Regions from separate parts of the Ferrovibrio terrae genome, predicted to be linked through region 2. Evidence: predicted binding sites of a transcription regulator. Region 2 holds the regulator's gene; each other region holds the start of a gene.

Evidence for each region. Region 2 encodes LexA, which represses DNA repair genes until DNA is damaged. Its sites were predicted from a motif close to ATGTTCTANTTTGGTTC; they were not measured.
Region 1: FNB15_RS05650 (S24 family peptidase) is a predicted target of LexA. The motif match lies at 6,547-6,563, and genes of this name have one in related genera.
Region 3: recA (recombinase RecA) is a predicted target of LexA. The motif match lies at 1,964-1,980, and genes of this name have one in related genera.
Region 4: FNB15_RS03780 (adenosylcobalamin-dependent ribonucleoside-diphosphate reductase) is a predicted target of LexA. The motif match lies at 4,637-4,653, and genes of this name have one in related genera.

The regions. Positions count from the first base shown of each region.
Region 1 is NZ_CP041636.1:1,166,370-1,173,924, reverse strand. It holds gene rpmA (50S ribosomal protein L27) at 1-158, opposite strand, end outside; gene rplU (50S ribosomal protein L21) at 189-497, opposite strand; gene FNB15_RS05675 (thermonuclease family protein) at 585-1,121, opposite strand; gene FNB15_RS05670 (diacylglycerol/lipid kinase family protein) at 1,229-2,194, shown strand; gene FNB15_RS05665 (antibiotic biosynthesis monooxygenase family protein) at 2,220-2,567, shown strand; gene FNB15_RS05660 (tellurite resistance TerB family protein) at 2,574-3,005, opposite strand; gene FNB15_RS05655 (ATP-dependent DNA helicase) at 3,074-5,848, opposite strand; gene FNB15_RS05650 (S24 family peptidase) at 5,854-6,489, opposite strand; gene FNB15_RS05645 (hypothetical protein) at 6,639-7,076, shown strand; gene FNB15_RS20925 (hypothetical protein) at 7,159-7,398, shown strand; gene FNB15_RS05635 (portal protein) at 7,428-7,555, shown strand, end outside.
Region 2 is NZ_CP041636.1:3,042,170-3,049,724, reverse strand. It holds gene FNB15_RS14825 (O-acetyl-ADP-ribose deacetylase) at 1-318, shown strand, start outside; gene FNB15_RS14820 (methyl-accepting chemotaxis protein) at 288-2,594, opposite strand; gene lexA (transcriptional repressor LexA) at 2,945-3,691, shown strand; gene FNB15_RS14810 (type 1 glutamine amidotransferase domain-containing protein) at 3,758-4,315, opposite strand; gene FNB15_RS20965 (DUF3309 family protein) at 4,381-4,536, opposite strand; gene FNB15_RS14800 (ComEC/Rec2 family competence protein) at 4,625-6,865, opposite strand; gene gltX (glutamate--tRNA ligase) at 6,983-7,555, shown strand, end outside.
Region 3 is NZ_CP041636.1:4,042,728-4,050,282, forward strand. It holds gene alaS (alanine--tRNA ligase) at 1-198, opposite strand, end outside; gene recA (recombinase RecA) at 831-1,904, opposite strand; gene FNB15_RS21425 (hypothetical protein) at 2,263-7,555, opposite strand, start outside.
Region 4 is NZ_CP041636.1:805,213-812,767, reverse strand. It holds gene FNB15_RS03790 (class I adenylate-forming enzyme family protein) at 1-1,456, opposite strand, end outside; gene FNB15_RS03785 (HAD-IA family hydrolase) at 1,461-2,114, opposite strand; gene FNB15_RS03780 (adenosylcobalamin-dependent ribonucleoside-diphosphate reductase) at 2,178-4,526, opposite strand; gene FNB15_RS03775 (hypothetical protein) at 4,769-5,503, opposite strand; gene FNB15_RS03770 (Panacea domain-containing protein) at 5,534-6,067, opposite strand; gene FNB15_RS03765 (hypothetical protein) at 6,232-6,738, opposite strand; gene FNB15_RS03760 (lysophospholipid acyltransferase family protein) at 6,735-7,463, opposite strand; gene FNB15_RS03755 (YdcF family protein) at 7,463-7,555, opposite strand, start outside.

The DNA of each region.
Region 1 (7,555 bases), 1.9 Mb from region 2:
ATGCCCACGTTCTTGCCGGCATGCACCTTGGTGCCGCGCTGACGAACGATGATGTTGCCGGCGACAACGGCTTCGCTGCCGTACTTCTTGACGCCGAGACGCTTGGACTGGGAGTCGCGACCGTTACGCGAAGAGCCGCCAGCTTTTTTATGTGCCATGGAACTGTCTCCTTAAATCTGTCTGAGCGCTTAGGCAGCGATCTCGAGGATCTTCACCGCGGTGTAGCGCTGGCGATGACCGTTCTTGCGACGCGAATTCTGCCGGCGGCGCTTCTTGAAGATGATCAGCTTCGGACCGCGGGTCAGACCGACGACTTCCGCTGTCACCTTGGCATTGGCGACATCCTTGCCGAGCTTGACGTCGCCGCCATTGCCGATGGCCAGCACCTGGCCGAATTCGATCTTGTCGCCCGCCTCGCCGGCCACCAGTTCGACCTCGAGCACGTCGCCCGCTGCCACCTTGTACTGCTTACCGCCGGTCTTGATCACTGCGAACATATTGATATTCCATAAGAAAGTGGCAGCGCCGGCCGTCCGGTGCCGCCTGAATTCGAGGGGCGCACTATAGCCGGGGGGGAGGGTCTGTCAACCCCGGATTCGGCCACTTCCAGCCGCATTATCGTTCGCCGGTTTGGCGCGCCGGTTCTGCTCTTTTTGGGCGCGGCGCCAGTCCCAAGCCGGTACGGCTCGAACGGAAGCCGCCCAGACCCCGTTACCCAGCAGCTGGGCCTCCCATTCGGCGGCCTCATAATCCCGGCTGTAGGCCAGGTAGGCCCAGGCGAGGCCAGCCCGCACCATGGCCCGGTTCAGATCTTCCCCGCCAGCCTCGCAGACCGCCACCACCCGGCCATAGCGGTCGCGATCCTTCTCGGAGCAGGTGACCGGACGGCCCGCAATCAGGCGCCGCAGATGCGCGGCAGCTTCCTGACCGCATAGCCAGTCTATGTTATCTCTTTGGCAATGCTGGGATTTCTCCGGGGCATCGATGCCATGCAGGCGGTAATTCACCTGGCCGATCTTGATGGTGTCGCCGTCCAGCACCCGAATTTCGGACGCGGCCGCCAGCACGGGGACGGCCATCAGGAGGAGAAAGACGACAAGCCGAATCGCATACCATGTCATGCAGTCGGCTTAGCATAACCTGGTATGCTGGCCCAGAAGTGTTAACGGGGCCGACTGTCATAAAACCATTGCTGCCCCGGCGCGCAAAAATCTGCTATCCGGCCGACATGCCCGGGTCACCGCACGCGACCTACCGCCGGCGCCTGCTGGTGATCTACAACCCGACCGCCGGAGCCGGCCAGCTCGGGCGGCGCAAGCGCGCGCGACTCGAAGCCTATCTCGACCTGCTGGAAGATTCCGGCTGTGCGGTGGAGTTCCGCCCCACGGCCAAGCGAGGCGACGCCGAGACCTTTGCCGCCGAAGCTGTCGCTGAAAAATACGATGCCGTGGTGGCTGCGGGCGGCGACGGCACGATTGGCGAAGTGGCGAACGGTCTGCCAGCGAACAGCGCGCCGCTTGGTATCTTTCCGCTGGGCACCGCCAATGTGCTGGCGATGGAGATTGGCTTGCCGCTCGATCCTCCGGCAGTGATGCGTGCCGTGCTGCATGGGCCGCAGACCATGATCTGGCCCGGCTTTGTGAATGACCGCCTGTTCACCATCATGGCCGGCGTCGGTTTCGATGCGCATGTGGTGCGCGATCTGCCGCCGCAGATGAAACGCTGGTTCGGCAAGGCGTCTTACGTGATCGAGAGTCTGCACCAGCTCGCGGCCTATAACGTGCCGCGCTATCGCGTCGGCATTGATGGCAAAGATTACGACTGCGCTTCGGCCGTCGTCGCCAAGGGGCATTTCTACGGCGGCAAGTTTATCTGCGCGCCGCATGCGCGGCTGGATGATCCGTCGTTTGAAGTCTGCCTGTTCAGGATGGGTGGTCGCATCGGCGCAGCGCGCGCGACCGTGGCGCTAACGCTCGGCTTGCTGCAAAAGCTGCCCGAGATCGAACTGGTGCGCGGACACGACGTGACGATCACTCTTCTTGGCACAGGCCTCGACGGCGAGCCGGTGCAGGCCGATGGCGATATCGCCGCCACACTGCCAGCACATGTCAGGATCGGCAGCCGGCCGATCCCACTGATCCTGCCCAAAGGCAGCACACTGGCCCCGGATGTGATAAGCAGGGCGGCAGAATAATCCTTCCAGCAGAGGATTCGCTGCCATGTCTGCCGCCGGCTTCGCCAGCACGCCCAAGCCACCCTATTACGCCGTGATCTTTTCCTCGCAACGCACCGAAGGCGACAACGGCTATGGCGCCGCTGCCGACCGCATGGCCGAACTGGCTGCGCAGCAACCCGGATTTCTGGGTATGGAAAGCACGCGCGGTGCCGACGGTTTCGGCATCACGGTGGCCTACTTCGACACTGAAGAGAATATCCGTGCCTGGAAGCGCAACATGGAACACGCGGCCGCGCGGCAGAAGGGCCGTGAGGTCTGGTATGCGCATTACGAGATTCGCATCGCCAGGGTCGAGCGCGCCTATAACTTCAAGGCGCCGCAGATAGATTGATAGGGCTCAGCCCTTCGGAATATCGCCCGGCAGGCGTTTGTAACGCACGCCGGCGCCGCGTTCGATGGCGGCGGCATGCAGGCGTTCGACGCGCAGTTCGTGCCGCAACATCTCCAGCCAGCGCAATTCCTCCTGCCGGCCATGGCCGTCGACGGCGACGATGTCGCAGGCCAATGCATAGGCGGTTTCGCACCAGTCGGTCGGCAGGGCTTCCTTCACCAGGCCCAGTGCAGCATCGACACCGTCATCCTGGTCCAGCAGCGCAACGCAGTCGCCGACCGCCACCTGCATGGCATCCAGGCCATAGCCGCGGAAAATCGGCAGATGCCGCACGGCGGCGTCGATGGCGCCCACCTCGGTATCCTTCAGCTTTCCGTCGGCCACGGCGGCGATCACCATGGCATAGATCAGGGCATTCTGTGGCGTGATGGTCGACATGGATGAGTGTTTCCTCGGGCGGGAGACCCCGCCTAACGGGACAATACGGCGAAACAATGACTGACAGCTTACGCGAGATTCTGCTGGCCGCCAGTGCTGGCGCGCATGCTGTTCAAAAAAGCCGCCGTCTCGGCCACGGCCTCGCGGATGCCGATGCGTTTCACCTCGACGCTGGCCGGAAATGCCGACAGCAGACGAGACGGAAGCTGAGCATCCAGCACGACAAACACGCCGTAATCGTCGGCGCGACGCAGCAGGCGTCCATAGGCCTGCTTCAGTTTCAGGCGCGTCAGCAGATCGTCATAGGCCTGGCCGCCGAAGGCTGACTTGCGCGCCTTGTGCAGCAGGTCCGGCCGGGGCCACGGCACGCGGTCAAATACGGCGAGGCGTAAGGAGGCGCCCGGCACATCGACGCCATCGCGCATCGCATCGGTACCCAGCAGGCAGGCGTGTTCCTCGGCACGGAAGATGTCGACCAGCGTGGCGTTGTCCAGCGGATCGACATGCTGCGCATACAGCGGCAGCCCGGCTTCGGCCAGCGGTCTGATGACGCGCTTCTGTACCGCGCGCAGACGGAAGATCGCCGTGAAAAGCCCAAGCGCGCCGCCGTTGGCGGCGAGAAACAGTTCGCGGTAGGCGGCGGCCACCTGGTCCATCGCGTCGCGCCGCACGTCGGTGACGACGAAAATGCGCGTGCGGTTTGCGTAATCGAAGGGCGAGGGGAAAGCGGCACGTCGCGCAGGCTGCGGCAGATGCCGCGCGCCGCTGCGGATCTCGGCGCTGTCCCAGGCGGCCTCGGGCGAGGCATCGGCCTTGGCCGGCGCGATGTCGCGCAAAGTGGCGGATGTGATCGCCACGCCATGCGCCGGCTTCAGCACGGCGCCGGCAAAGGGCAGCATCGGATCGAGGTAATGGCGATAGAGGCCGAGATCGAGGTCGCGACCGTCGATGCGCTCCAGACCGAACCAGTCCACGAAAGCTGCCGGTGTTTCGGTCTGCAAGTCGAGCAGCATGCTGCGCCAGGCGTCCAGCGTCATCTTGCGCCGCAGCAGGCCGCGCAGCGCGCCTTCGATGCGCGAGCGCGTGGCGGTGTCCAGCTCGGCAGTCTCGTCCGCCAGCATGTCGCTCAGGGATTTCGTCAGCGTGTTCACTGGTTCCAGCACACGGTCGATGCCATGAGCGAAGTCCATTGCTGCATCGATCAGGCCGTTCACCGGTTCTTTCGTCGGACATTCCAGTCCATAGGGGCTGTCCGGCTGCGCGCTGCGCGCCAGGATCTGCTGGCGCGCGCGGGCCAGAAACTTCTCGCCCTGGCCCATCGGATTGCCCTCGCTGAGCCGCGCCAGCCAGCCTTCACCCGGCAGGCAGCGCGCCATTTCCACCACGGCCTCAAGTGCCGTGCGGCCGCGTTCGTCCTGCGCCACCAGGTCGCCAATGCGGTTGGCAATGCCGCGTGCACGGCTTCGGCGTCCGCCTTCAGGGCCGCGCAGCCAGCGCCGTAGGTCGACGCCTTCCATGCCGGTCAGATGTGCGGCGAAAGCGCTGTCGGCGGCTTCAAACAGGTGATGGCCTTCATCGAAGACATAGCGCAGCGGTTTCTGCGCATCGTCTTCGCCCATGGCAGCCTGGATCATCACCAGCGCATGGTTGGCGATCACCATCTCGGCCTTGCGCGACTTGCGCACGGCGCGTTCGATGAAGCATTTGCGATAATGCGGACAGGCGGCGTGGATGCATTCACCGCGCTGGTCGGTCAGACCTAAAGTGCGGTTACGGCCATGCAGATCGGCGGCCCAGGCGGGAAAATCGCCGCCGGCCAGATCGCCGTCGCGCGTCGCGCTGGCCCAGCGTGCGATCAGGCTGAGCGGCACCATATCCTGTGGCCGCGCTGCGCCGCCCTGCGTCGCGTCTTCCAGATTCAGCAGGCAGAGATAATTCTCGCGGCCTTTTCGGATCACGACTCGACCCTGCTTCTCGGCAGGGTCGGGGAACAGGCGGTCGAGTTCGTGATCCAGCTGGCGCTGCAGGTTCTTGGTATAGGTCGAGAGCCAGACCGTGCCGCCATTCTTCTCGGCCCAGACGCTGGCCGGCGCGATATAGCCCAGTGTCTTGCCGATGCCGGTGCCAGCCTCGGCCAGCACCATTTCCGGCATGCCGATCACTTCGCGCGGCGCAAAGGCCTGTGCCACCGTGGCGGCATAGTCGGCCTGCGTCTCGCGCAGCTCTGCTGTGGTGCCGAGCAGCTGCGCCAGCCGTTCGCGCGCTTCCGTCGGCGACACCGATTGCGTATCGGGTGGCGGTGGTGGCGCGTAGTCGACCCACTCGGGCAGCTCCTGCCAGACATCCAGCCCACCGAAGCCGCCGCTCGGTGCCTGTGTTGCTTCCGGGCCCAGTCCGAGCAGCAGATACGACGCCCAGGGCCAGCCAGCCTTGTTCAGTAATTGCGCCAGTCGCATCGAACGACGCAGCGCGCGCGGCTGCTGGCGCGGCAGGTCTTCCAGCAGCATCTGGGCGGCATGATGCAGATACTGCACAGCCTCTTCGTCATCGGCGGCGTCGAGACTGAGGCGTTCCAGCAGGCCATGCGGTGTCGGCAGACAGAAGCGCGCCGGTCGCACGAAGGCAAACAGGTCGAGCAGGTCGAAGGCCATGAAGGGCTCGACGCCCAGTTTCGCGGCCGTGGCCTTGAAATGCACCAGCAGGGGTGGCGTGGCGCGCGCGCGGCGCGCAGCGGTATCGGGCGATAGTTTTTCGAGATGGCCGTTCTCGAACCACCAGGCAAAGCCTCCACCGGCCACCAGCGCCGGCAGTCGACCGAGCGCGGCTGCCAAGGAGTCCGTCATTGCGATTACTGTGCCGCCCAGACGATGCGGGCGATCCAGGCGATGTCGTGCACGTCGAAGCCGCGTTCAGGATAGGCGGGATTGAAAGAGGAGAGTTCGATGCGGGTGAGTGTGCGGCGCGACAGCAGTTTGCACATTACTTCGCCCTGCATGGTCTTGGCGATCACGCGGTCGCCGCGGCGCACGCTGGCGGCCGGTGACACGATCACGATGTCGCCGTCGCGATAGACCGGCAGCATGCTGTCGCCGCTGATTTCCAGTGCATAGGCCTGCGGATCGCCAATCTCGGGGAAGGGCACCTTCTCCCAGCCTTCGCCGGTCGGGAAACCGGCATCATCGAAGAAACCGTCCTTGCCGGCCTGCGCCAGACCGATCAGCGGCACACGCTGCACGCTACGCGGCACACCGCCGCTTTCGCTCAGCAGGTCCATGAATTCCGGCACGCTGGCCCCGGTCGCCTCGATCACCTTGGCGATCGATTCCGTCGATGGCCAGCGCTGCTTGCCATCGCGGGAAATCCGCTTGGACCGGTTGAAGGTGGTGGGATCAAGCCCGGCTTTGCGGGCGAGGCCCGACGCGGTCAGGTCATAGCGTTCGGCAAGGCCATCAATGGCAGCCCAGATCGCGCGATGTGTCAGCATGGGAAGATTGTCTTGCAAATCAACGAATTTGCATACAGGAATATTATCTGATTATAAGATTGACATAAGAACATAACAGGAATTATAATCTGTCTTTAGGCGTGAAAGTCGCCTGTGTTCTGCTCGCATCAGGTCTGGATGTGAAACAGATGAGCGAAAATCCAGCTAAACCCGGACTCCAATCGCCAGCTCTGGCTGTGCCAGGGCCTGCACGGCCGGAGCGGGCTGTTGTGGTATTTGCCGAAGAAACGCGGCTGCCGAAGTTACGCCGGCTCAAGCCCGGCTACCGGCACTGCTATGCCTATATGGCCCTGCCGGGTGGCTGGGTTGGTATCGATCCTCTGGCATATATGACTGAAATAAAAGGATTTTATGATTGGCCCACAGAAGCCGACCTAGCTGGGCATCTGCGTGGGCTGGGACAATGCGCCCTGACGGTGCCGGTGCTGACGCCGCCGCGTCGGCTGGCACCGCCGTTGCCGTTTTCCTGTGTCGAGGTGGTCAAGCGTCTGATCGGTCTGCAGAGCTGGCAAATAAGAACACCATGGGAACTATTTCTCTGTTTGCGGAAAATATCCCTTGATTGAGGGTTTGTTTTGTTCTATATATCCTTCTCACAGGAACAAATAGCAAACATCTTCAGTCGATTATCAGAAGGGATTTGCCGCCATGGGTGGGATTTTCAGTTCTCCATCACCGCCGCCACCACCGCCCCCGCCCCCGCCGCCGCCGGCACCGGTCGAAAGCGCGGCCGAGGTGGCCGAGAAGGCGGCGCGCGAACGCCGCCGTCGTGCCCAGGGCGAAACCATTGCCACCTCCTGGCGTGGTGTCACTGACACCGACACCGAAACGCTCGGCGGTGCGGCCCCGAGCAGCAGCCGCAGCAGCAAGCGCCTGCTCGGCGAATGAGGACAACAGGTATGTTGGCAACAGACCGCATGACCATACGACAAGAACCGGAACACGATCCCGAAAAGGATCCGCTGCGTCCCGAGGCGCTGCGCCGCCGCTATGACCGGTTGCGCAGTCAGCGCAGCGCCTGGGAGGCGCTGTGGCAGGACTGCTA
Region 2 (7,555 bases):
TATCGTCTGCCCGCCCGCCATGTGATCCACACGGTGGGGCCGGTCTGGCGCGGCGGCCACGCCAGCGAAGCGGAGCTGCTGGCGGACTGCTATCGCAACAGTCTGACGCTGGCACGCGACCATGACCTGCAAAGCATCGCCTTCCCGGCAATCTCGACCGGCGTCTACGGCTATCCGCTCCAACAGGCGACGGCGATTGCGATCCGCGAGGTGCACAACTGGCTGGCGCGCGCGCCACAGCCGCGCAGCGTCACCTTCTGCTGCTTCTCGGCCGAGGTGGCGGCGGTTTACTCCGCCGCCCTGGCTTCAGCGGCCTGATCGAGCCGGAAGAAGGTGATTGACGCGGCGAGATCCTTGGCCTGATCGGCGAGCGACTGCGCCGACGCCGTGGTCTCTTCCACCAGCGCGCCGTTGCGCTGGGTCATCTCGTCCATCTGCGTCACGGAATCGTTGATCTCGTCGAGACCCGAGGCCTGTTCCTGGCTGGCAATCGAGATTTCCTCGATGATGCCGGCGACGCGTTTCACTGAATCCACGATCTCGGTCAGGCTGACGCCCGCCTCGTTGACCAGCTTGGCGCCATCGCGCACCTGGCTGTTGGAGGCCGAGATCAGTGCCTTGATCTCCTTCGAGGCATCGGCCGAACGCTGCGCCAGGCCGCGCACTTCCTGCGCCACGACGGCGAAGCCCTTGCCCGCCTCGCCTGCCCTTGCCGCCTCGACGCTGGCATTCAGCGCCAGCAGGTTGGTCTGGAAGGCGATCTCGTCAATCAGGCCGACGATATCGACGATCTTACGCGCGCTGTCCTCGATCTGACCCATCGCCGTCACGGCGCGACCGACCACGGTGCCGCCCTTGTCGGCGGTGTCGCGCGCGCTGACGGCCAGCTGGCTGGCCTGCCGCGCATTGTCTGCATTGTGGCGCACGGTGGCGGTGATCTCTTCCATCGACGCCGCCGTGCGCTGCAGGCTGGCCGCCTGCTGTTCAGTGCGCTGCGCCAGATCGTTGCTGCCGACCGAGATCTCCGCCGAGGCATCGCGCACGTTGCCCGCCGTCTGGCTGAGCCGGCCGACGATATCAGCCAGCTTTTCGGCCAGCGTATTGGCATCGCGTGCCAGTTGTTCGAACAGTCCGCGATGGCCGCCGCCGATGCGATGGGTCAGGTCACCCTGCGCCAGCGCACCCAGCATGCTGCCAAGATCGTTCAGGGCGCGCTCGACGGTGCCGAGCAGGTCGTTCACGCCGCCGCCCAGCCGCTGCATCACGCCCTGCAGCGCATCGGCATCGATGCGGCGCGTGAGATCACCCGCCGTGGCCGCCGACACGATCTGGCCGATCGCCTGCTCCAGCAACGCTTCCTGCGCCTTGCGCTCGTTTTCGAAAGTCTCCCGGTCGCTTTCGACCTGGCGCTGCAGCGCTTCATTCTGCTGGCCGCTGGTTTTCAGCACTTCGACGGCGCGCGCCATCTCGCCGATCTCGTCGCTGCGGCCGGTTTCGGTCAGGTCCACTGCCCAGTCGCGCTCGGCCAGCCGGCGTGTCGCCGTGGTCAGCCGCACGATGGGCGCGGCAATCTGCGGCCCGGTGAACAGCACGCCGATCAGGGCGGCGATGCCGAGGCAGAGCACGGTGATGACCACCAGCATGATCTGCGCGGTCCTGGACTGGCCGCTGGCATTCTCGGCGGCGCTGTCGGCCGCTGCGGTGGCAGCAGACACCAGCGCATCCACCTTGCCCGACAGTTCGGTGGCGGCATCGCGCGCCTTGCCGAGTGCGAAGGCGGCCGTGGTGATGGTGCGGATCTCGTTGCGACGGCTGCCGAACAGGCTGTCGGTGCCCTGGCCATGCGCGAGCACGACATTGATGCTGTTCTTCAACTCGGACACATCGAACTGCCGGCCGGCGATTTCGATCTGCTCAAGCGCCGTGCTGTTCAGTTTGACGAATTCGGCAAACTGCTTGTCGACCTCTGCATTGTTTGGTGCCTGCGACGCCACCGACAGGGTCGCCACCAGCTGGCTCACCGCATTGCCGGCCGAGATCAGCGCATTTGCAGCTGTCGCCGTTTCCGGCTTGGCATCGGGCTTGCGCAGTTCGGCAAGGCCGCGCTCCAGCGCCGGCCGCATCACATCCTGGAAGGCGATGTAGTCGGTGCCGAGCCTGGTCAGCATCTCTTCGCGATCATGGTGATAGCCCAGGCGCGCATTCACCGACCGATTGATCTGCGCCACCATCGTGTTGAGCAGCTGCACCGACTTCTCGATCTCGGCAATCGCTTCGGCATTTTCAGCGCCGGCCGCGACCTTCACGGTCTCCACCGACTGGACCAGCTTCTGCTGTTTGGTCTTGAGATCGTTCAGTGCCTTGTCGCGCTCGGCATCGCTGGTGGCATTGGCCAGCACCGGGGCGGCGGCGGCGAGCTCGGCGCTGGTCGAGGCGAGGTTCAGCGCGGTGATGACGGCAGGCAGGTTGGTGCTGGTGATGCCGGCGTAGCTGTCCTGTACCCGGCCAAAGAACAGGCCGCCGACCGCATTCGAGATCAATGTGAGTGCGGCCAGTACGCCAATGGCCAGATTCAGCTTCTGCCGGATGCCCATGATCTTCCCCCCTGCACGGCCGTTCTCGGCCGTCTGCCAAGCCTTCTCCCGAGCCGGAGGGGCTTATTCTTGTAACTCATATATTTACCGGCACGGCTAGCACCGTAAAGGGCGATGGCAGGGCACGATTTTTCAGCGGCGAAGCGAGGCTTTGGGGCAATTCCCAATATCTGGGAGGCCTCCTTCGTTCCTCCTACAAGATATATGACTTAGCCTGTGGAAAAATACTTGACCCGTATCAGGAACCTCATTAGAACATTTGCAGGTTTCTTGTTCGTTCCCCGTCCAGCCCACTCGGCACCGCCCCTGCGGTGTCAAGGCTGGCGAAACCCGACCCGAGGAGGCTTGCCATGCTGACCCGCAAGCAGCACGACCTGCTGATTTTCATCCACGAGAAGCTGGAGAATTCCGGCGTCTCTCCCTCCTTCGAGGAAATGAAGGAAGCGATGAAGCTGAAATCCAAGTCCGGTATCCACCGGCTGGTGACCGGCCTGGAGGAGCGTGGCTTCATCCGCCGCCTCGCCCATCGCGCCCGCGCGCTCGAAGTGCTGCGCTTGCCCGATTCGGCCGTGCCGACCCGCGGCGGCATCGGCGCCACCGCCACCCGCCCGACGGCCGCACCGCGCAATCGCCTGATGCCGCGCGTGGTCGAGGGCAACCCGAACGCGCCGATGCCGGGCACCCCGGTGAGCGTCAATCCCTATAACGCACGCGACATCGTCACGCTGCCGCTCTATGGCCGCATCGCCGCCGGTACGCCGATCGAGGCGCTGCGCGACATGAGCACGCAGATCGATGTGCCGATCGGCCTGCTCGGCAATGGCGAACACTATGCGCTCGAAGTCGCCGGCGATTCGATGATGGATGCCGGTATCATGGACGGCGATACCGTGATCATACAGCGCAGCGAGAATGCCGAAAACGGCACTATCGTGGTCGCGCTGGTCGATGATCTGGAAGTGACGCTGAAGCGCCTGCGCCGCAAAGGCAACTCGGTGGCGCTCGAAGCCGCCAACCCGGCTTACGAGACCCGCATCTTCGGCCCCGACCGGGTGAAGGTGCAGGGCCGCCTGGTCGGCCTGCTGCGCCGCTACTGAGTTTCAGCGGATAGACTCAAAACGGGGCGCTGGAAAGCGCCCCGTTTTTTTGTCTGTGAAACCGGATCAGGCAGCGCGCTTGTGCCGCCCCTCTTCCAGTTCTTCCACGATCTTGCTGCAAAAAGCATCGAGGTCGTCGGGCGAACGGCTGGTGACGATCCCCTTGTCGGCTACCACCTCCTTGTCGACCCATTTGCCACCGGCATTGACCAGATCGGTCCTGATCGACTTGTAGGATGTGACCGCACGGCCGCGCACCGCATCTGCCTCGACCAGCAGCCACGGCCCGTGGCAGATCGCCGCCACCACCTTGCCGTCCTTCAGGAAGGTCTTCACCACGCCCATGGCGTCGGTGTCGACGCGCAGCTTGTCCGGATTGATCTGGCCGCCGGGTATGACCAGCGCATCATATTGATCGGGCCTGGCTTCGCTGATCTTGAGATCGACATCCACCGACTCGCCCCAGTCGGCGCCCTTCCAGCCGCGAATGGCGCGGCCGGTCGGCGATGCGATATGCACCTCGGCACCGGTCTTTCTCAGCTTGTCGCGCGGGACGATCAGTTCCGACTGTTCGAAACCATCGGTGGCGATGATGAGGATGCGGGATTTTTTGATATCCGTCATGGGCTACTCTCCTGACTCTTACTCCGGGAGAGAAACCAACCCGCCAGCAGGGGCCTTTGTTCCGTTCAGGCGGTCACGTTGCCGGCCAGCATGAACATCACGAACAGCATCATGACGAAGGCGATCATGCAGCCCGGGACGATGCTCCAGTAACGGCTGTAGGGCCAGACCGGCAGCACGAGCAACAGAAGGATCAGCATGATCGCGAGGATGGGCAGCATCGGGTGGGCTCCGCTCGACAGGGCTGCATGGCAATGGCGCGAGTCCAACGGGTGCGCTTTGCCTGCGTTCCGTATGCTGCAAAATTTTTCAGTCGACCTGCGACCTGTCGTCGCGGCTGCGGCTGTCCTCATGCCCTTTCGCATTCACCCAGGGCCGGCGGCCCCGGGTCTGCGCCATACTGACTGTGCGGATCCCCTGTGCCGGATCGAGATAGAGCGCATGCGCGCCGCTGCGCCACAGGTCATTGCGGTCGATCACGATTCTGGCGGAAGGGCAACGATATCGCACTGCCATCCGGGCCGAGATCACCACATCGGCGTGGCGGCAATCCTCGGTGATCGCCTTGGGCTGCTGCGGCAGGGCGACGAGAAACCCCTGGTATCTCCAGCTGCAGCCGGCGGGATCGCAGCGCAGACTGCCATCGGCGCCGCTGCGCCCCTCGCCCGACCGCTGCTGGGCACGCGACAAGCTTGGCCATGGATAAAGCGGCGGCGCGCCGAGGCGCTCATACCAGGTCTCGGCCGCAAAGCCGCGCGGCGGAGCAGATGAGAAGTAATAGCGGTCCGGCTCGGCGGCACGTGCCGCCAGCAGGCGGCCATCGGCACTCACGAGAAAATCGGGCTGCGCGATCAGCCAGGGCGATGCCGTGCCGACGAGCAGCCCGATCACGCCGAGCCAGCGCCAGCGCTGTCGCCACAGGCAGAGCCACAGACCGCCGCCGGCAATCGCGGCCAGACCCCAGAGCGGCATCGCCGGAACGGTGCCGACCGCGTCGGGCCATCCGGCCACCCAGATGGCCAGCGCGATCAGCGCATCCACCGCCCAGACCATCGGAGTGAGCGCCAGGGCCTCCAGCCCGAGCGGCATCAGCAGGAAGGCCAGCACCGTGAGCGGCATGATGATGAAATCGACCAGCGGCGCCGCCAGCAGATTGGCGATCAGCGCGTAATCCGCCACGCGGTTGAAGTGATAGGCAGCGAACAGCGACGACCCGAGCCCGGCGACGAAACTCGCCGCCATCACCCCGCCGAGCCAGAGCAGCGCGATCCGCAGCGGTCCGGCATGACTGCGCCAGCGGGTCAGCTTCGGCGCCAGATGCTCGAAGGCCGCCACCAGCGCCGTCACCGCGGCGAACGACATCTGAAAACCCGGATCGAGCAGACTGTCCGGCCACAGCACGAGCAGCAGCAAGGCGGCCCAGGCCACGGCGCGCAAAGTGATGGCGCGACGGTCCAGCATGACGGCGAGCAGCGCCAGCGCGATCATCGCCAGCGCGCGTAAAGTTGGCAGCGCCGCACCGGATACCAGTGTATAGGCGACCGCGCCGAGCAAGGCGGCGAAGGCCGCCCATTTCTTGATCGGATACTGCAGTGCCAGACGCGGCGACAGCGCCAGCACTGCACGCACCAGAAAGAACAGCAGGCCGGCCACCAGCGTCAGATGCAGTCCTGAGATCGACAGGATATGTGCAAGCCCTGAATCGCGGAATGCGGCATCGACATGATCCGGAATGGGTCCGCGCACACCGGTCATCAGGGCGGCGGCAATCGCGCCGCCGGCGCCTTCGGTCTGCGCCGCGATGCGTCGCGTCCAGTCCTGCCGCAGCGCGCTGAGCGACAGCATTGCCGCCTCGCGCCAGCTGCGGGTTTCCTCGGCGGGCATGATCTCCGCCGTGCTGATCGCATAGCCCACCGCACCGATCTGCCGGAACCAGGCATAGCGCGCGAAGTCGAACGCGCCCGGCATGGCAGGCTCAGGTGGCGGCAGCAGCATGGCCCGCACACGAATGCGCTCGCCCGGCCACAGCATCTCGCCATCGCGCGGCAGCGTGATGCGGATTCGCTTCGACGTCTCTGCCTCCTGCAATCCGCCGAACTGCAGATCATCCAGCAGCAAGCGATGACCGGCATCGCGCGGCTCGACCTCCAGCACGCGCGCATGAATCCAGACCGCGCCGCTAGGCCGCGTCAGCACCGGCGCGGCGACCGAAGCGGTGCGTTCCGCGCCGAGCCAGAGTCCGGAGACCAGTGCCAGCAGCATGATCAATGGCCAGCGCAGATAGGCCCGCCGCCAGAACAGCAGCAGCGTCAACACGGCCGCCGCCATGCCCAGCCTGAGCGGCAGCAGCCTCGGTTCGACCGGCAGCAGGAAATAGATGGCCACGCCGCCGCCCAGCAAAGCCGGCAGCCAGAGGAACCAGCGGTCGCGCTCGGCCAGCAGCGTGGCGACGGCATCGAACTGCCGCAGGTCGCGCCAGCCGGCGGACATGCCGGACACCGCCCGCTGCCGCAGGATCTGCCAGTAGAGTCCGTGCTCCAGCCTTGCCATGGCGAAATCTCTGCATGGCAGCCATTCCCGCGCCAATCCGTGCAAAACGGGAACGGCGGCTTGCCCGCCTGCCCCTGTATGCTAAAACCCTGCTTCCCAAGTTTCCTGGATCATCCGATGACCAAAGTCGTTACCCGCTTCGCCCCTTCGCCGACCGGCTACCTGCATATCGGCGGCGCCCGCACGGCGCTGTTCAACTGGCTGTTCTCGCGCCATCACGGCGGCACCTTTCTGCTGCGCATCGAGGATACCGACCGCGAGCGTTCGACCGACGATGCCGTGCAGAAAATCTTCCAGGGCCTGAAGTGGCTCGGGCTCGACTGGGATGGCGAACCGGTGATGCAGTTCTCGCGCATGAACCGCCATGCCGAGGTGGCGCACAAGATGCTCGCCGAGGGCAAGGCCTATCACTGCTATTGCTCGCAGGAAGAACTGGAAGAGATGCGCAACAAGGCCAAGGCCGAGGGCCGGCCGATGCGCTATGACGGCCGCTGGCGCGACCGCGACCCGAAGGATGCCCCGGCAGGCGTGAAGCCGGTCGTGCGCTTCAAGGCACCGCAGGCCGGCAGCACGGTGATCAAGGATCATGTGCAGGGCGACGTCACCTTCCAGAACGAGCAGCTCGATGACCTGATCATCCTGCGCTCGGACGGCACGCCGACCTACAATCTGTCGGTCGTGGTCGATGAT
Region 3 (7,555 bases), 1.0 Mb from region 2:
TTTCTGCGAGGTGGTGGCGCGCGTGTAAGGACGCTTCTCCTGGCCGGTGAAGACATTCTTGAACTGCACCATGCCCGCGTTGGTGAACATGAGCGTCGGGTCGTTGCGCGGCACCAGCGGCGACGACTCGACCACGCTGTGCCCGTTCTTGGCAAAGTAGTCGAGGAAGGCCTGGCGGACATCGCTGGCGGAGGACATGGACTTCGCACCCCTGGTCGGTGGCGCCCGGCTGGACCGGGTCGCCTTGTCGTTTGCTGGTCAGATTGTCACGAGCCGGACCCCATCCGGCAAGCGACCTGTCTTAACGGTCTGCCCTTTCCCTGTCCAGCCGGCATGCGGCCAGTTAAGTCCTTGGTCGGATAGGGAATTGCCCGTAAATCGGCCGGCCCTGCCGGCCACCCTGTCCGATCTTCGCGCCGCTTCGCCCGTGTTCGCAGCGCTTCGCCAGTGTTCGTAGCGCTTCGCTGGTGTTCGTGGCGCTTCGCGCGTGTTCGCCAGCGTTCGTACGGCTTCGTGGCGGTTCGCTGGTGTTCGGACGGCTTCGCCGCCGGAACCGCCGGCCCGGCAACGGGCCAACAGGAACATTTAGGGTCCGGACGGTCACATTCAAGGGACAAAAAAACCCGGTATCGCGCGAGCGATACCGGGGTCCATGGAGGAGAGAACTTCTCCCCTGCCAGATAGCGCCCGGCGGCCGGAAGGCAACCGGGTTCCGGAGCCGAAGGAGGCAAAAAATAACCCCGGCAGCGAGGTCCGCTGCCGGGGCTTTGCCCATGGAGGAGAATAACTCAGGCGCCGTGGTTTACCGGCGTTGAGCGGGGCGAAACTGTTTACTCGGCGTCCTCCGCCTCGCCCGCATCCGGGCCGGCGTCGATGGCGGCCGCGACGATGCCGGTGTTGGCCTTGATCGCGGCTTCGATACGATTGGCAACCTCAGGGTTTTCCTTGAGGAAGGTCTTGGCAGCCTCGCGGCCCTGGCCGATGCGCTGGCTGTCGAACGAGAGCCAGGAGCCCGACTTCTCGACCACATTGGCCTTCACGCCGAGGTCGATCAGTTCGCCGGTCTTGGACACGCCCTCGCCATACATGATGTCGAAATCGACCACCTTGAACGGGGGCGCCACCTTGTTCTTGACCACCTTCACGCGGGTCTGGTTGCCGACCACCTCGTCGCGGATCTTGATCGCGCCGATGCGGCGGATATCGAGACGGACCGAGGCATAGAACTTCAGCGCATTGCCGCCGGTGGTGGTTTCCGGGCTGCCGAACATCACGCCGATCTTCATGCGGATCTGGTTGATGAAGATGACCATGCAGTTCGACTTGGAGATCGAGGCGGTCAGCTTGCGCAAAGCCTGGCTCATCAGGCGGGCCTGCAGGCCGACATGGGTGTCGCCCATCTCGCCTTCGAGTTCGGCCTGCGGCACCAGGGCGGCGACCGAGTCGATGACCAGCACGTCGATGGCGCCCGAGCGGACCAGGGTATCGGCGATTTCCAGCGCCTGCTCACCGGTATCGGGCTGCGAGATCAGCAGCTCTTCGATATTCACACCGAGCTTGCGGGCATAGGACGGGTCGAGCGCATGTTCGGCGTCGACGAAGGCGCAGGTGCCGCCCTTCTTCTGGGCCTCGGCCACGACATGCAGCGCGATGGTGGTCTTGCCCGAGCTTTCCGGACCGTAGACTTCAACGATACGGCCCTTGGGCAGGCCGCCGATCCCCAGCGCGATATCCAGGCCGAGCGAGCCGGTGGAAATGGCTTCGACTTCCATGCTCTGGCGCTGGCCGAGCTTCATCACCGAGCCCTTGCCGAAATTGCGCTCGATCTGCGAGAGCGCAGCTTCCAGAGCCTTACCCTTATCCATGTTCTCTTTTTCCACGACGCGAAGTGAGGGGGACGACATTTGCGAGCATCCTTTCATGGGGGCCGGTGAATTGCAATTATACGCCGTTCTGACCCCATATGTTCTCATATCGTTGCCGTTGTCCAGCGAAAAATATGCCCCTCTGTATGTGCCTGATATTTATGGAATATTCCCCTGATGTTCTCATAAGACCGCCGCCCCGTTCCGGTCTGTTCGGCAGCAGGCGATTCTCTGGCGGCCAGGCTTACGATGCCTCTGCCTGGCCGGTCTGTCGGCCCAAACCCGGTCTTTTGAACGGATAAGAAGGTGCGATTTCGCCATATCATGGCGAAGCATCAAAGCCAATACATCCAGAAGTAATGCCGCGACTCGGTCAGGCCGGGCGGTTGGACGGTGCTCAGAGCACCCGCAGCCAAGCCCAGTACTGCCACCACTGCATGGCGCCGACCTGCTGCTGCGTGAAGGCATTCGCCTGCGCGGAGCTGAGGCCGAGGATGTCGCCGACGCCGAGACCGCTGATCGCGGTGGTCGAGATCGCGGCGATCTGCGAGGTCGTGAAGGCCTGGATCTGCGTGCGGTACAGCTCGTTCACGTCGGTCGAGCGCAGGCCGGCGATCTGGGTGGTGCTCAACGCCAACACCTGCGACGAGGTCAGCGCGCGCGCCTGGGTGCCGCTCAGCGCATTCAGGTTGGTGGTGCTGAGCGTCTGCAGCTGCGACGTGGTCAGCGCGGCGACCTGGTCCGTATCCAGTTCGCCGATATCGGTGGTGCGCAGGTTGGCGATCTGCGACGAGGTCAGGGCGGCGATCTGCGAATTGGCCAGCGCCTGCACCTGCGTGGTGTTCAGCGCGTTGAAGTTGGTGCTGCCGAGCGCCTGGATCTGCGCCGTGGTCAGCGCCTGCACCTGCGCGGTGCCGAACTCGCCGATATCCGAGGTACGCAGGCCGGCGATCTGCGTCGAGGTCAGCGCCGCCACCTGCGTGGAGGCCAGCGCCTGGATCTGCGTCGTGGTCAGGGCATTCAGGTTGGTGGTGCTGAAGGACGCGATCTGCGTCGTCGTCAGGCCGCGCACCTGGTTCGTGCCCAGTTCGGCGATGTCGCCGGTGCCCAGACCGGCCAGCTGCGTCGTGGTCAGCGCCGCGATCTGCGACGTGGTCAGGGCAGCGACCTGCGTGGCCAGCAGCGCATTGAAGTTGGTGGTGCCGAGCGCCTGGATCTGCGCCGTGGTCAGCGCCTGGATCTGGCTGGTGCTCAGCTCGGCAATATCGGTGGTGCGCAGCCCGGCGATCTGCGTGGTGGTCAGCGCCTGGATCTGCGCGCTGCCCAGCGCGCGGGTCTGCGTCGTGCTGAAGGCATTCAGGTCGCCGGTTTCAAGCGCGGCCACCTGCGTGGCGGTCAGTGCGCCGATCTGCGAGGTGCCCAGCGCGCCGATCTGCGCCGTGGTCAGGGCGGCGATCTGCGTGGTGCCGAGTTCGGCGATGTCGCTGGTGCGGAGCGCGGCGATCTGCGCGGTGGTCAGCGCCGCGACCTGATCGGCGGACAGCGCCTGCACCTGCGTGGTGGAGAGCGCGTTCAGGTTGGTGGTGCTGAAGGCCTGCAGCTGGGTGGCAGTGAGCGCGCGGATCTGCGCGGTGCCCAGTTCGGCAATGTCGGTGGTACGCAGACCGGCGATCTGCGTGGTGGTCAGCGCCTGCACCTGTGCCGAGCCCAGCGCCTGCACCTGCGCGGTATTCAGCGCCTGCACGTTGGTGGTGTTGAGCGCCTGAACCTGCGCCGTGGTCAGCGCGGCAATCTGCGACGTCGTCAGTTCGCCGATCTCGGTGGTGCGCAGGCCGGCGATCTGCGTCGTGGTCAGGGCCTGGATCTGCGCGGTCGACAGCGCCTGCACCTGCGCGGTCGAGAAGGTGTTCAGGTTGGTGCTGCTCAGCGCCTGCACCTGCGCTGTCGTCAGCGCGGCAATCTGCGTGGTGCTGAATTCACCGATCTCGGTGGTACGGAGCCCGGCGATCTGGCTGGTGGTCAGCGCCTGGATCTGACTGGTGGTCAGCGCCGCAACCTGGTTGCCGTTCAGGGCGTTCAGCGCCGTGCTGGTCAGCGCCGCGATCTGCGTGGTGGCCAGCGCCGCCACATCCGTCGGCGTCAGCGCGCCGACCTGGGTGGCGTTCAGCGTGCCGATCTGCGCGGTGGTCAGCGCACGCAGCTGCGTCGTGGTCAGTTCGTCGATGTCGGTGGTGCGCAGGCCCGCGATCTGGCTGGTGGTGAGCGCCGCGATCTGCGTGGTGCCGAGCGCCTGGGCCTGCGTGGTGTTGAACGCATTCAGGTTGCCGCTGCCCAGCGCCTGCACCTGCGCCGAGGTCAGCGCGGCGATCTGCCCGGTGGTCAGCTCAGCAATATCTGTGGTGCGGAGCCCGGCGACCTGCGTCGTGGTCAGGGCCTGGATCTGCGTCGCACCCAGCGCCTGGGTCTGCGTCGTGCTCAGCGCGTTCAGGTTGGCGGTGCCGAGCGCCTGTACCTGCGCCGTGGTCAGCGCCGCGATCTGGCTGCTGGCCAGTTCGGCGATATCGGTGGTGCGCAGACCGGCAATCTGCGTCGTGGTCAGCGCGGCGATCTGCGAGGTGCCCAGCGCCTGCGTCTGGCTCGTCGAGAAGGCGTTCAGCGCCGAGCTGCTGAAGGCTGCGACCTGTGCCGGCGACAGTGCCGCGATGTCGGCCGTGCTCAGCGCGCCGACCTGGGTCGCATTCAGCGTGCCGATCTGCGTGGCGGTCAGCGCGGCAATCTGCGACGTCGTCAGTTCGGCGATGTCGGTGGTGCGCAGGCCCGCGATCTGGCTGGTGGTGAGCGCCGCGATCTGCGCGGTGCCCAGCGCCTGGGTCTGCGCCGTGGTCAGCGCATTCAGGTTGGTGGTGCTGAGCGCCTGCGCCTGCACGGTCGTCAGCGCGGCGATCTGCGAGGTGGTCAGCTCGCCGATCTCGGTGGTGCGCAGGCCCGCGATTTGCGCCGTGGTCAGGGCTGCGATCTGCGTCGCACCCAGCGCCTGGGTCTGCGCCGTGGTCAGCGCATTCAGGTTCGTGGTGCCGAGCGCCTGCACCTGCGCCGTGGTCAGCGCCGCGATCTGCGTGGTGGTCAGTTCGGCGATATCGGTGGTGCGCAGATTGGCGATCTGCGTGTTGGTCAGCGCGCCGATCTGCGACGTGGTCAGCGCCTGCGCCTGCGTCTGGGTCAGCGCGTTCAGGTTCGTGGTGCCGAGCGCCTGCAGCTGCGTGGCGGTCAGCGCCGAGACCTGGTCGGTATCGAGTTCGCCGATATCGGTGGTGCGCAGGCCCGCGATCTGGCTGGTGGTGAGCGCCGCGATCTGCTCAGCCGACAGCGTCTGCACCTGGGTCTGGTTCAGGCCATTCAGGGCCGAGGTGGTCAGCGCGGCGATCTGCGTGCCGGCCAGCGCCGACAGCGCCGCGGTGCTCAGGCCGCCGACCTGGGCCTCGGACAGCGCGCCGATCTGCGTGGTGGTCAGCGCGCGCAGCTGCGTCGTGGTCAATTCGGCGATATCGGTGCCGCGCAGGCCGGCAATCTGCGTGTTGGTCAGCGCGCCGATCTGCGCGGAGGTCAGCGCCTGCGCCTGCGTCGTGTTGAAGGCATTCAGGCTGGTGGTGCTGAGCGCGCGGATCTGCGTGGTGGTCAGCGCCGCGACCTGGTCGGGCGTCAGTTCGGCAATATCAGTGGTGCGCAGGCCGGCGATCTGGCCTGTGGTCAGCGCGCCGATCTGCGCGGAGGTCAGCGCCTGCGCCTGCGTCTGGCTCAGCGCGTTCAGGTTACTGGTGCCGAGCGCCTGCACCTGCGCCGTGGTCAGTGCAGCAACCTGCTCGGCGCTCAGTTCGGCGATGTCCGTGGTGCGCAGGCCGGCGATCTGGCTGGTGGTCAGCGCGGCAATCTGCGACGTGCTCAACGCGGCGGCCTGCGTGGCCGACAGCGCGTTGAGGTTGGCGGTGCCGAGCGCCTGCAGCTGCGTGGCGGTCAGCGCCGAGATCTGGTCGGTGTCGAGTTCGCCGATATCGGTGGCGCGCAGGCTGGCAATCTGCGTCGTGGTCAGCGCGCCGATCTGTTCGGCCGACAGCGCCTGTACCTGGTCCGTCGTCAGCGCATTCAGCGCCGAGGTGGTCAGCGCCGCGATCTGCGTGCCCGCCAGCGCCGACAGTGCCGTGGTGCTCAGCGCACCGACCTGCGTTTCGTTCAGCGTGCCGATCTGCGCGGCGGTCAGTGCCGCGATCTGTGTCTCGGTCAGTTCTTCGATATCGGTGGCGCGCAGGCCGGCGATCTGTCCGGTGGTCAGCGCCTGGATCTGGCTGGTGGCCAGCGCCTGCGCCTGCGTCGTGTCGAAGGCATTCAGGTTGGCCGTGCCCAGCGCCTGCACCTGCACCGTGGTCAGCGCGGCGATCTGGTCGGCGCTCAGTTCGCCGATATCCCCGGTGCGCAGCGCACCGATCTGCGTGGTGGTCAGGGCGGCAATCTGGCTGCCGGCCAGGGCCTGGATCTGGCTGGTCTCCAGCGCATTCAGCGCGGTGGTGGTGAGCGCGGCCAGCTGCGTGCCGGTCAGGCCGGAAACCTGATCCGGACTCAGCGCGCCGACCTGGGTCTCATTCAGCGTGCCGACCTGCGACGTGGTCAGGCCAGCGAGCTGCGTCGCGCCCAGTTCGGCGATATCGGTGACGCGCAGGCCGGCGATCTGCGTCGTGGTCAGCGCGGCAACCTGATCCGAGCTCAGTGCCTGCGCCTGGGTGGTGGCGAAGGCGTTCAGCGCGGTGGTGCTCAGCGCGCGCAGCTGCGACCCGGTCAGGGCGGCAACCTGCTGCGTGGACAGCGCGGCGATCTGGGTTTCGTCCAGCGCGCCGATCTGCGTGGCGGTCAGCGCGGCGATCTGGCTGGTGCCCAGTTCGGCGATATCTTCGGCGCGCAGGCCGGCAATCTGGCTCGTGCTCAGCGCGGCGACCTGGTCGGCCGTCAGAGCCTGCACCTGCGCGGTGGTCAGCGCCTGAATCTGCGCCGTGGTCAGTTCGCCGAGATCTGTGTTGCGTAGCCCGGTGATCTGCGTCGTGGTCAACGCGGCGACCTGGCTGGTCGAGAGCGCCTGCGCCTGCGAGGTGCTGAACGCATTCAGCGCCGTGGTGCTGAGCGCCTGCAGCTGCGTGCTGGTCAGCCCGCTGATAGCGCTGGTGCTGAGCGCGCCGATCTGCGTGGCGGTCAGCCCGCCGATCTGCCCCGCGCCGAGTTCGGCGATGTCGCTGGCGCGCAGGCCCGTGATCTGCGTGGTGGTGAGCGCGGCGACCTGTTCCGAAGTCAGCGCCTGCGCCTGCGAGGTATTGAACGCATTCAGCGCTGTGGTGCTGAGTGCTGCAATCTGCGTCGTGGTCAGCGCCGCGATCGCCTCCGGGCTCAGCCCGGCAATCTGGGTGTCGGTCAGCGCGCCGATTTGCGCCGTGGTCAGGGCGCGCAGCTGCGTGGTGCCGAATTCGGCAATATCATCGGCGCGCAGGCTGGCGATCTGCGTACCGCTCAGCGCCTGCACCTGCTCGGCCGTCAGGGCCTGCACCTGCGCCGCAGTGAGCGCCTGCACCTGCGCCGTATCCAGCTCACCGATATCGCCGGTGCGCAGGCCCGCGATCTGCGTGGCGGTCAGCGCCGCGATCTGGTCGGTA
Region 4 (7,555 bases), 2.0 Mb from region 2:
ACTCGATCGCCGAGATGCGCTGCATCTTGCCGAGTTTCGCATTGGCCCACAGCAATAACTCGGGCGCAGTGACGGCCGTGCCCGGCCGCACCACGACGAAAGCCACCGGCGTCTCGCCCCATTGTTCGCTGGCCACGCCGACCACGGCGACATCGGCCACCGCGTCATGGCCGCGCAGCACGGCTTCCAGGTCGCTTGGATAGATGTTGAAGCCGCCGGAAATCACCATGTCCTTGCGGCGGTCCATCAGCTGCATGAAGCCGTCTGCGTCGAACCGTCCCATGTCGCCGGTGCGGATGAAGCGCTTGCCGGTCTCGTCGAACCATTCGGCTTCGGCGGTCTTGCCCGGCTGCTTGTGGTAATGCGTCATGATCGCGCCGGAATGGCCGACGATCTCGCCGATCTCGCCGGGCGCCGCCGGTTTGCCGTCCTCGGTGATCAGGCGAATATCGTGGCCTTCGGCCGGCCGGCCCACGGTGTGCAGCTTGGTCGGGAATTCGTCGGCCACCAGAATGCAGGTGCCGCCGCCCTCGGTCATGCCGTAATACTCGATCAGCTTGCCGGGCCAGCGTTTCAGGATATCGGCTTTGAGGACGCCACTGAAGGGCGCGCTGGTGCAGAATTTGGCGCGGAAGTTGCTCAGGTCGTATTTGTCAAAGTCAGCATGCGCCATGACACGGCTGTACTGCACCGGCACCAGCATCGTATGGGTCACATGATGGGCCTGCGCCAGCTCCAGGTACTTCGCCACATCGAATTTCGCCATCAGCACGGCCGTGCCACCGCCGGCCATGGTGGGAAACAGGCTGACCAGGGTCGTATTGGAATAGAGCGGCGTGGAGAGCAGCGTGACGGCATCGCGGTCATAGCCGTAGAGATTGGCGCGCTGCATGTGCAGCCAGCGCATGCCATGCGACTGCACGATGCCCTTCGGCGTGCCGGTGGTGCCCGAGGAATAGATGATGTTGAACGGCATCTCCGGTTTCAGCTCGGCCGGTGCCGGCTTGCTGCCCTCCGGCGCCAGCCACTGCTCGAATTGCGGCGTATCGAGCCGGATGCGGCGCGGCGGCAGGTCTGACAGCACGGCGCGGAGCGCCTGTTCGTTGTCGGCATCGAGGAACAGATGCTGCGCATCGGCATCCTGCGCCATGGCGACGATCTGTTCCGGCAGCGACGACGGCGCCAGCGGCGCCACGGCCAGGCCGGCGCGCAAGGCGCCGAGATAGACCGTGACATAGTCGTTGCGCGAAGTGCTGACGATGCTGACGGCTTTGGTGGCATTGTCGCGCTGCAGGGCGGCGGCGACACGATCGGCACGGGCGTCGAGCTGGCCGTAGGTCAGCATGCCGTCTCCGTCGATCACGGCCGGATGGTCGGGCCGCTCCTCGGCATAGGCGCGCACCAGGTCGGGCAGCGTGGCATAATTTCCGGCAAGCAAAGCGTCTGCGGGCTTCATTCTCTTACAGCTCCATACCGATGATGCGGCCCAGTTCGGCCAGCGCGGCGTCCGGATCGGTCACCTTGATCGTGGTCATGCCCATGGCGGCGGCAGGTTTCAGGTTGATGCCGAGATCGTCGAGGAAGACGGCCTCACCGGGCTGGATGCCGAGCAGGCTGCAGGCGCGTTCGTAGAAAGCCGGTTCGGGCTTGCGCACGCCGACCTTGCTCGACTCCACCACGACCTCGAACAGCGCGATCACCTCGGCGACCTGTCGGGCGCGTTCGGGTGAGCCGGTCATCGACGGGCCATGGCCATGCGGCATGTTGTTGGTCAGGCAGGCGATCTTGTAGCGTGTCTTCACGGCCTTGAGTGCGGCCACCATGCGCGGGCGGATGTCGCCCGAGATCAGCGCCAGAATCTCGCGGCCATGAATGGCCGTGCCCAGCGCCGTGCTCTCGGTCAGAAAACGCTCGCCGAAGACAACGGAATCGATCTCGCCGCGTTCGAAACAGGCCCAGGCATTGCTGTGCGGATTGGTGCTGTTGACCCGGCGCAGGAAATCGCGCGGCAGGCCGCGCTCTGCCTCGAAGCGGCGAAAGGCATCGAAGGGCGAGGTGCTGATCACCCCGCCGAAATCCCACAGGACGGCTTTGATCGCCGGATTGGCACTCATCGGCTTTTTCTATGCAAGGCGTTTCCCTAGCGGCAACGCCTTACGTGCGCGTAAAGCCTTGCCTTATCCGCACTTACTATAGCCGCAGGAGGTGCAGGTATCGCAACCCTCGGACTTGATCAGGCCGGGCTGGCCGCATTTCGGACACTGGCGCAGACCGGACAGCGGCTTCGGCGTTTCCGCATTGGCGGCCAGCGCCAGCATGGCCTTTTCCTCGCGCAGATCGTCCGGCCCGGTCATGAAGCCGATCCTGATCAGATGCTGCTCGATCACGCCGCCGATCGCCGCCAGCAGCGAGGGCACATATTTGCCGCCCATCCAGTGGCCGCCGCGCGGATCGAACACCGCCTTCAGCTCGTCCACCACGAAGGACACGTCGCCGCCGCGACGGAACACCGCCGAGATCATGCGGGTGAGCGCCACCGTCCAGGCGTAATGCTCGGTATTCTTGGAATTGATGAACACCTCGAACGGCCGCAGGCGGCCATCCTGCAGGATGTCGTTCAGCGTGATGTACATCGCGTGTTCGGAATCCGGCCAGGTGATCTTGTAGGTGCTGCCGGGCAGCGCTTCCGGGCGGTCCAGCGGCTTGGTCATGTAGATCACGCCGCCGGCTGCAAGAGGGTCCCGCGGCTTCATCACCTGCACCGGCTTGGCCACAGCCACCAGTGGCAGTTCGGCCTGCTGCTGCGGGGCGGGCCCGGCTTTCTTCTCGTCCTTCTTGATGGTCAGCACCGAGCCGGTGATGTCATTCGGGCGATAGGTCGTGCAGCCCTTGCAGCCCTGCTCGTAGGCCATCAGGTAGATGTCCTTGAAGCTCTCGAAATCGATGTCTTCGGGGACGTTGATGGTCTTGGAGATCGAGCTGTCGATGTATTTCTGCACCGCCGCCTGCACGCGCACATGGTCGGCGGGCGCCAGGCCCTGCGCATCGACGAAGGCCTCGGTCAGCGGGATGTTCTCGCCCTTCAGCTGCTTGTACAGGCGATAGGCGTAGTCGCTGACTTCCTCCTGCCGGCGCGTGCCATCGGGCATCAGCACGGTGCGCATGTAGGTGAAGCTGAACACCGGCTCCAGCCCCGAGGAGATGTTGTCGGCGAGCAACGAGATGGTGCCGGTCGGCGCGATCGAGGTCAGCAGCGCGTTGCGGATGCCGTGCTGCGCGATGGCGTCCCGCACGTCGGCGTCGAGTTCGCGAATCGACTCGCCAGCCAGATAGGCGTCGCGGTCGAACAGCGGGAAGGCGCCTTTTTCGCGGGCCAGATCGACAGAGGCGAGATAGGCGGCGCGCTGCAGCCGCTTCATCCAGGCCTCGATCAACGTGATCGAGGCGGCCGAGCCATAGCGCGCGCCGACCATGATCAGCGCATCGGCCAGGCCGGTGATGCCGAGCCCGACGCGGCGCTTGTTGCGCGCCTCATGCGCCTGTTGTTCCAGCGGGAAGTTGGAGACGTCGATGGTGTTGTCCATCATGCGCACGGCGGCGCGGGTCAGGCGGTCGAGTTCTTCCAGGTCGAGCGCGGCATCGGCCTCGAACGGCTTCCGCACCAGCTTTGCGAGGTTGACAGACCCAAGCAGGCAGGCGCCATAGGGCGGCAAGGGCTGTTCGCCGCAAGGGTTGGTGGCGCTGATCGTCTCGCAGTAATGCAGGTTGTTGCGCTGGTTGATGCGGTCGATGAAAATCACGCCGGGTTCGGCATAGGCATAGGTCGCCCGCATGATCTTGTCCCACAGGTCGCGGGCCTGCACGGTGCGATAGGCCGTGCCGTTGAATTTCAGCTCCCAGGCCTGGTTCTGCTTCACCGCCTGCATGAAGGCGTCGGTCACCAGCACCGAGAGATTGAACATGCGCAGGCGATTGGCCTCGCGCTTGGCCTCGATGAAGGCCTCGATATCGGGATGGTCGCAGCGCAGCGTCGCCATCATGGCGCCGCGCCGGCTGCCGGCCGACATGATGGTGCGGCACATCGCGTCCCACACATCCATGAACGACAGCGGGCCAGACGCATCGGCGCCGACGCCCTTCACCGGCGCGCCGCGCGGGCGCAGCGTCGAGAAGTCATAGCCGATGCCGCCGCCCTGCTGCATCGTGAGGGCGGCTTCCTTCAGATGCTCGAAGATGCCGGCCATGTCGTCGGGCACCGTGCCCATGACGAAGCAGTTGAACAGCGTGACCTTGCGCGCGGTGCCCGCGCCGGCCACGATGCGGCCCGCCGGCAGGAAGCGGAAGTCTTTCAAGGCCTCGAAGAAGCCGGGCTCGTGCGCGGCCGGATCTTTCTCGGCCACGGCGAGCGCCCTGGCGATACGCTGCCAGGTATCTGGAATCGTCTGGTCGACCGGCGCGCCATCCGGGCCTTTCAGGCGGTATTTCATGTCCCAGATCTGCTGGGAAATCGGCGCGATGGGCGACATGGGTTAAATCCTGAAAACAGCGCTAAAGACGGAAAGCGGCGCAGGACAGGCCGGCGCCGCTGGAAATTGTCACCCTGACTCTAACGCGGGGCTGCGGTGAGTCGAGTCAATTGTTCTCTTAATGTTTCTACAGATTGATCAACCGGGGTGGGTCAATCAATATGTTGTAAGGCTTGGAAAATCGGGCTTATCCCCGTGATCCGCAAGGGGCTGCGGCAAAGTTATCCCAGGTTATACACAGGTCAGAAAAGGCCCGGCTCGCGAGGGTCGAAAATCTTATACCCATGAAGATGGGGAGCCCGAAGAGCGATACCGCTCTCGGCCGCTAACGCTAAACCTTTAATGTAAACGTCGAGTAGGGCGTCGACCGCATCTTTATCGAAGACCTTCCGATCGCGCCCACGAATGGCGCGGAACTCCCGTGTGCCATCATGCCCGGGGCCCGCATACAAATACTCAAAGTCGGCGTCGGAATAGTCATCACGGGCCAAGTTTGCCAAAGCAATCGAGCATGCGACGTCGATCTCGGTCTCGACAGGTCGGTAAGACATTCGATAGCCCGGCATGACCACAACGGGCCGATCCGGTGCCATGCGAAGGATTGGTGCTTTGATGCCGATATACGCCGTGTATCCCTTCACCCTGCCAGCAGCAACAGCTGCAAAACCGATGCGGTAGCATTTGGAAATATTAGCCAGAGCATATGCAGAAATAGTTTTGACAGCTTCGGCATTCTGCTGTCGCCCAGCCGCAGGGCCAGTGGACAAACACTTCAGTTCGGCCTGAGCGGCGGTGCAAGTGCCATTCATCAAGTCGAAAGTGCAGTCGATTGCTCGATTGTAGTTAAAACCACCTGCGCGGCGCCGAATGTATTCGGCCAACAGCCAATCAGCCACCGAAACAGGTGTGGCGCGAGTTGGTTGAACCCCAAGAGATCGGGCGACATCGATAACGTTAAGGAGAAGCGCACTACTCATTCCGGTATGCCTCCACCGAGTCGTGACAGTTTAAGATACCCGGAATCTGGCCCCAAGACCATCAAAGTGACGCTTTATATCGTCATTGCGAATTCTAAGTGCGAGTCGTCCGGTGGGCTCCGTCGCATTCCATAATAAATCCCAAGGAGAGCCTTTTTCATGCGTCATGCCGGATAATCGCCATGCATCATATACATGATACGCATCGAAAATTTCGTTAACAAAGTTAGTGTCGTGATTTGAAAGCACCGGTTCTACTAGAACTCGTTCATTCTTATAGAGGTCTAGTTTATGCGCGCGGGCAGTGATCGGCTTTTTACCAAAAACTTTAAATTCGTCTCGTACTACTTTGATTACTGGACCATATTCCCAAGCTTCAAAGTCCTGCTTTATTAAAGGAGTGCGGTTTTTCGCCAAGTACCAGCCTTGGGCAAAATATAGCAGTTTTAGAAGTGATAATTGGGTGAGCTTTAAATTTCTGGAGTCGGCAATATCAAGAAGCAAGTTTGCGACTGCTCTTGCATCGTATGGCCTATCTATATTTTGCAGCTTTTCTTCACTCATTATGCTGCCCAAAACTTTCCCCACTCATTTCTCTAACGCACTTTAAATTTGACTCAAATCACAATCTCGAACCGAGTCATTATTGTGAGATTATTCCTGCATTCCGGTTCTCCTAATTGGTGTTTTTGAAGGCCAGCGCCAGTTTTGTCCTCTTTTCTAGACAATTAGTGGCCAAAATCGTTCGACGCCTTCGCCATCTCCGCCTGAATCCCGCTCGCCCAGTCGCGGAACATCTGTGTGTCCTGGTCGAACAGCTCGCGCGTGACATTCGCCACGGCGAAAATCTGTCCCCGCTCGTCATGTGGCTCGGCATAGGGATTGTCCGCTGCGATCTCGACGCCGATCTCGCCGGCCCGCGCGCCCAGCTTCAGCACGAAACAGTCGCGCGCGGGATGGTCGCGGTGCATCGCGGAGGTCAGCGCCAGCCAGGCTGCGCCCATCGCCATCGCATTGGCCTCGGCACCGCCCTTCAGATGGTCGCCGGCCTCGATACTGTTGGCCAGCATGTCCCACATCTGCAGGCGGAAGTCCGCAAACGGCAGGCCTTCGCCGGCCATCATGCGGTTCGCCATGTTGGAGAACATCAGCGCTTCGGCCAGCTGCAGATCGAACTGCAATTCGCCCAGGCCATACTGGATGGCGAAGGCATAGGTCGTCGGGGTCGCGCTCACGACAGCGTCGCCCGCGTCTCCGCCTCCAGCGCCGCATTGGCGCTTTCGATGCGGGTTTCCAGTTCAGCCATGAAGGTGTCGCGATCAAGGCCAGCGGGGATCGGCGGCAGGAAGCGCAGCACGATGGTGCCGGGCTTGCGCAGGACGCCGCGCTTGGGCCAGAAGAAGCCTGAATTGAGCGTCACCGGCACGACCGGCAGCTTGAGGTCGCGATACAGCGCCACCACGCCCGGCTGATAGGGCGCGCTTTCGCCGGGCAGCGTGCGCGTGCCTTGCGGGAAGATCAGGATCTTGCGGCCGTCTGCGGCAGCAGTGCGCGCATCCTTCAGCATCTGCTTCAGGGCTTTCGCGCCGCCCTCGCGGTCGACCGCGATCATGCCCTGCGCGCGGCACAGCGCGCCATAGACCGGAATGCTCAGCAGTTCCTGCTTCATCACGATGGCCGGGCCACGGAACAGCCGCAGCACGATGGCGGTGTCCCACAGCGACTGGTGTTTGGCCGCGACCATCGCGGCGCCCTGCGGGATATGCTCGGTGCCCTCGATGCGCACATGGATATTGCAGATCACGCGCAGCAGAAAATTGATGCTGTCCGACCAGACGGCGCCGATGGTGAACAGATGCTGGCGGTTGCCCAGCGCCAGGGGGATCAGGCCATAGAGCGCGACCAGCGTGCTCCACGACAGGAAGGCAACCTGGAAGAGAAGGGAGCGCAGCAGCAGCATTACTGCGGCTTCTCTTCAGTCGGTTTCTCTTGGGTCGGCGCAGCGGCCGGCTGTACCGGTACAGTCTGCGGTTTCTGTTCCAGCGTGGCGGT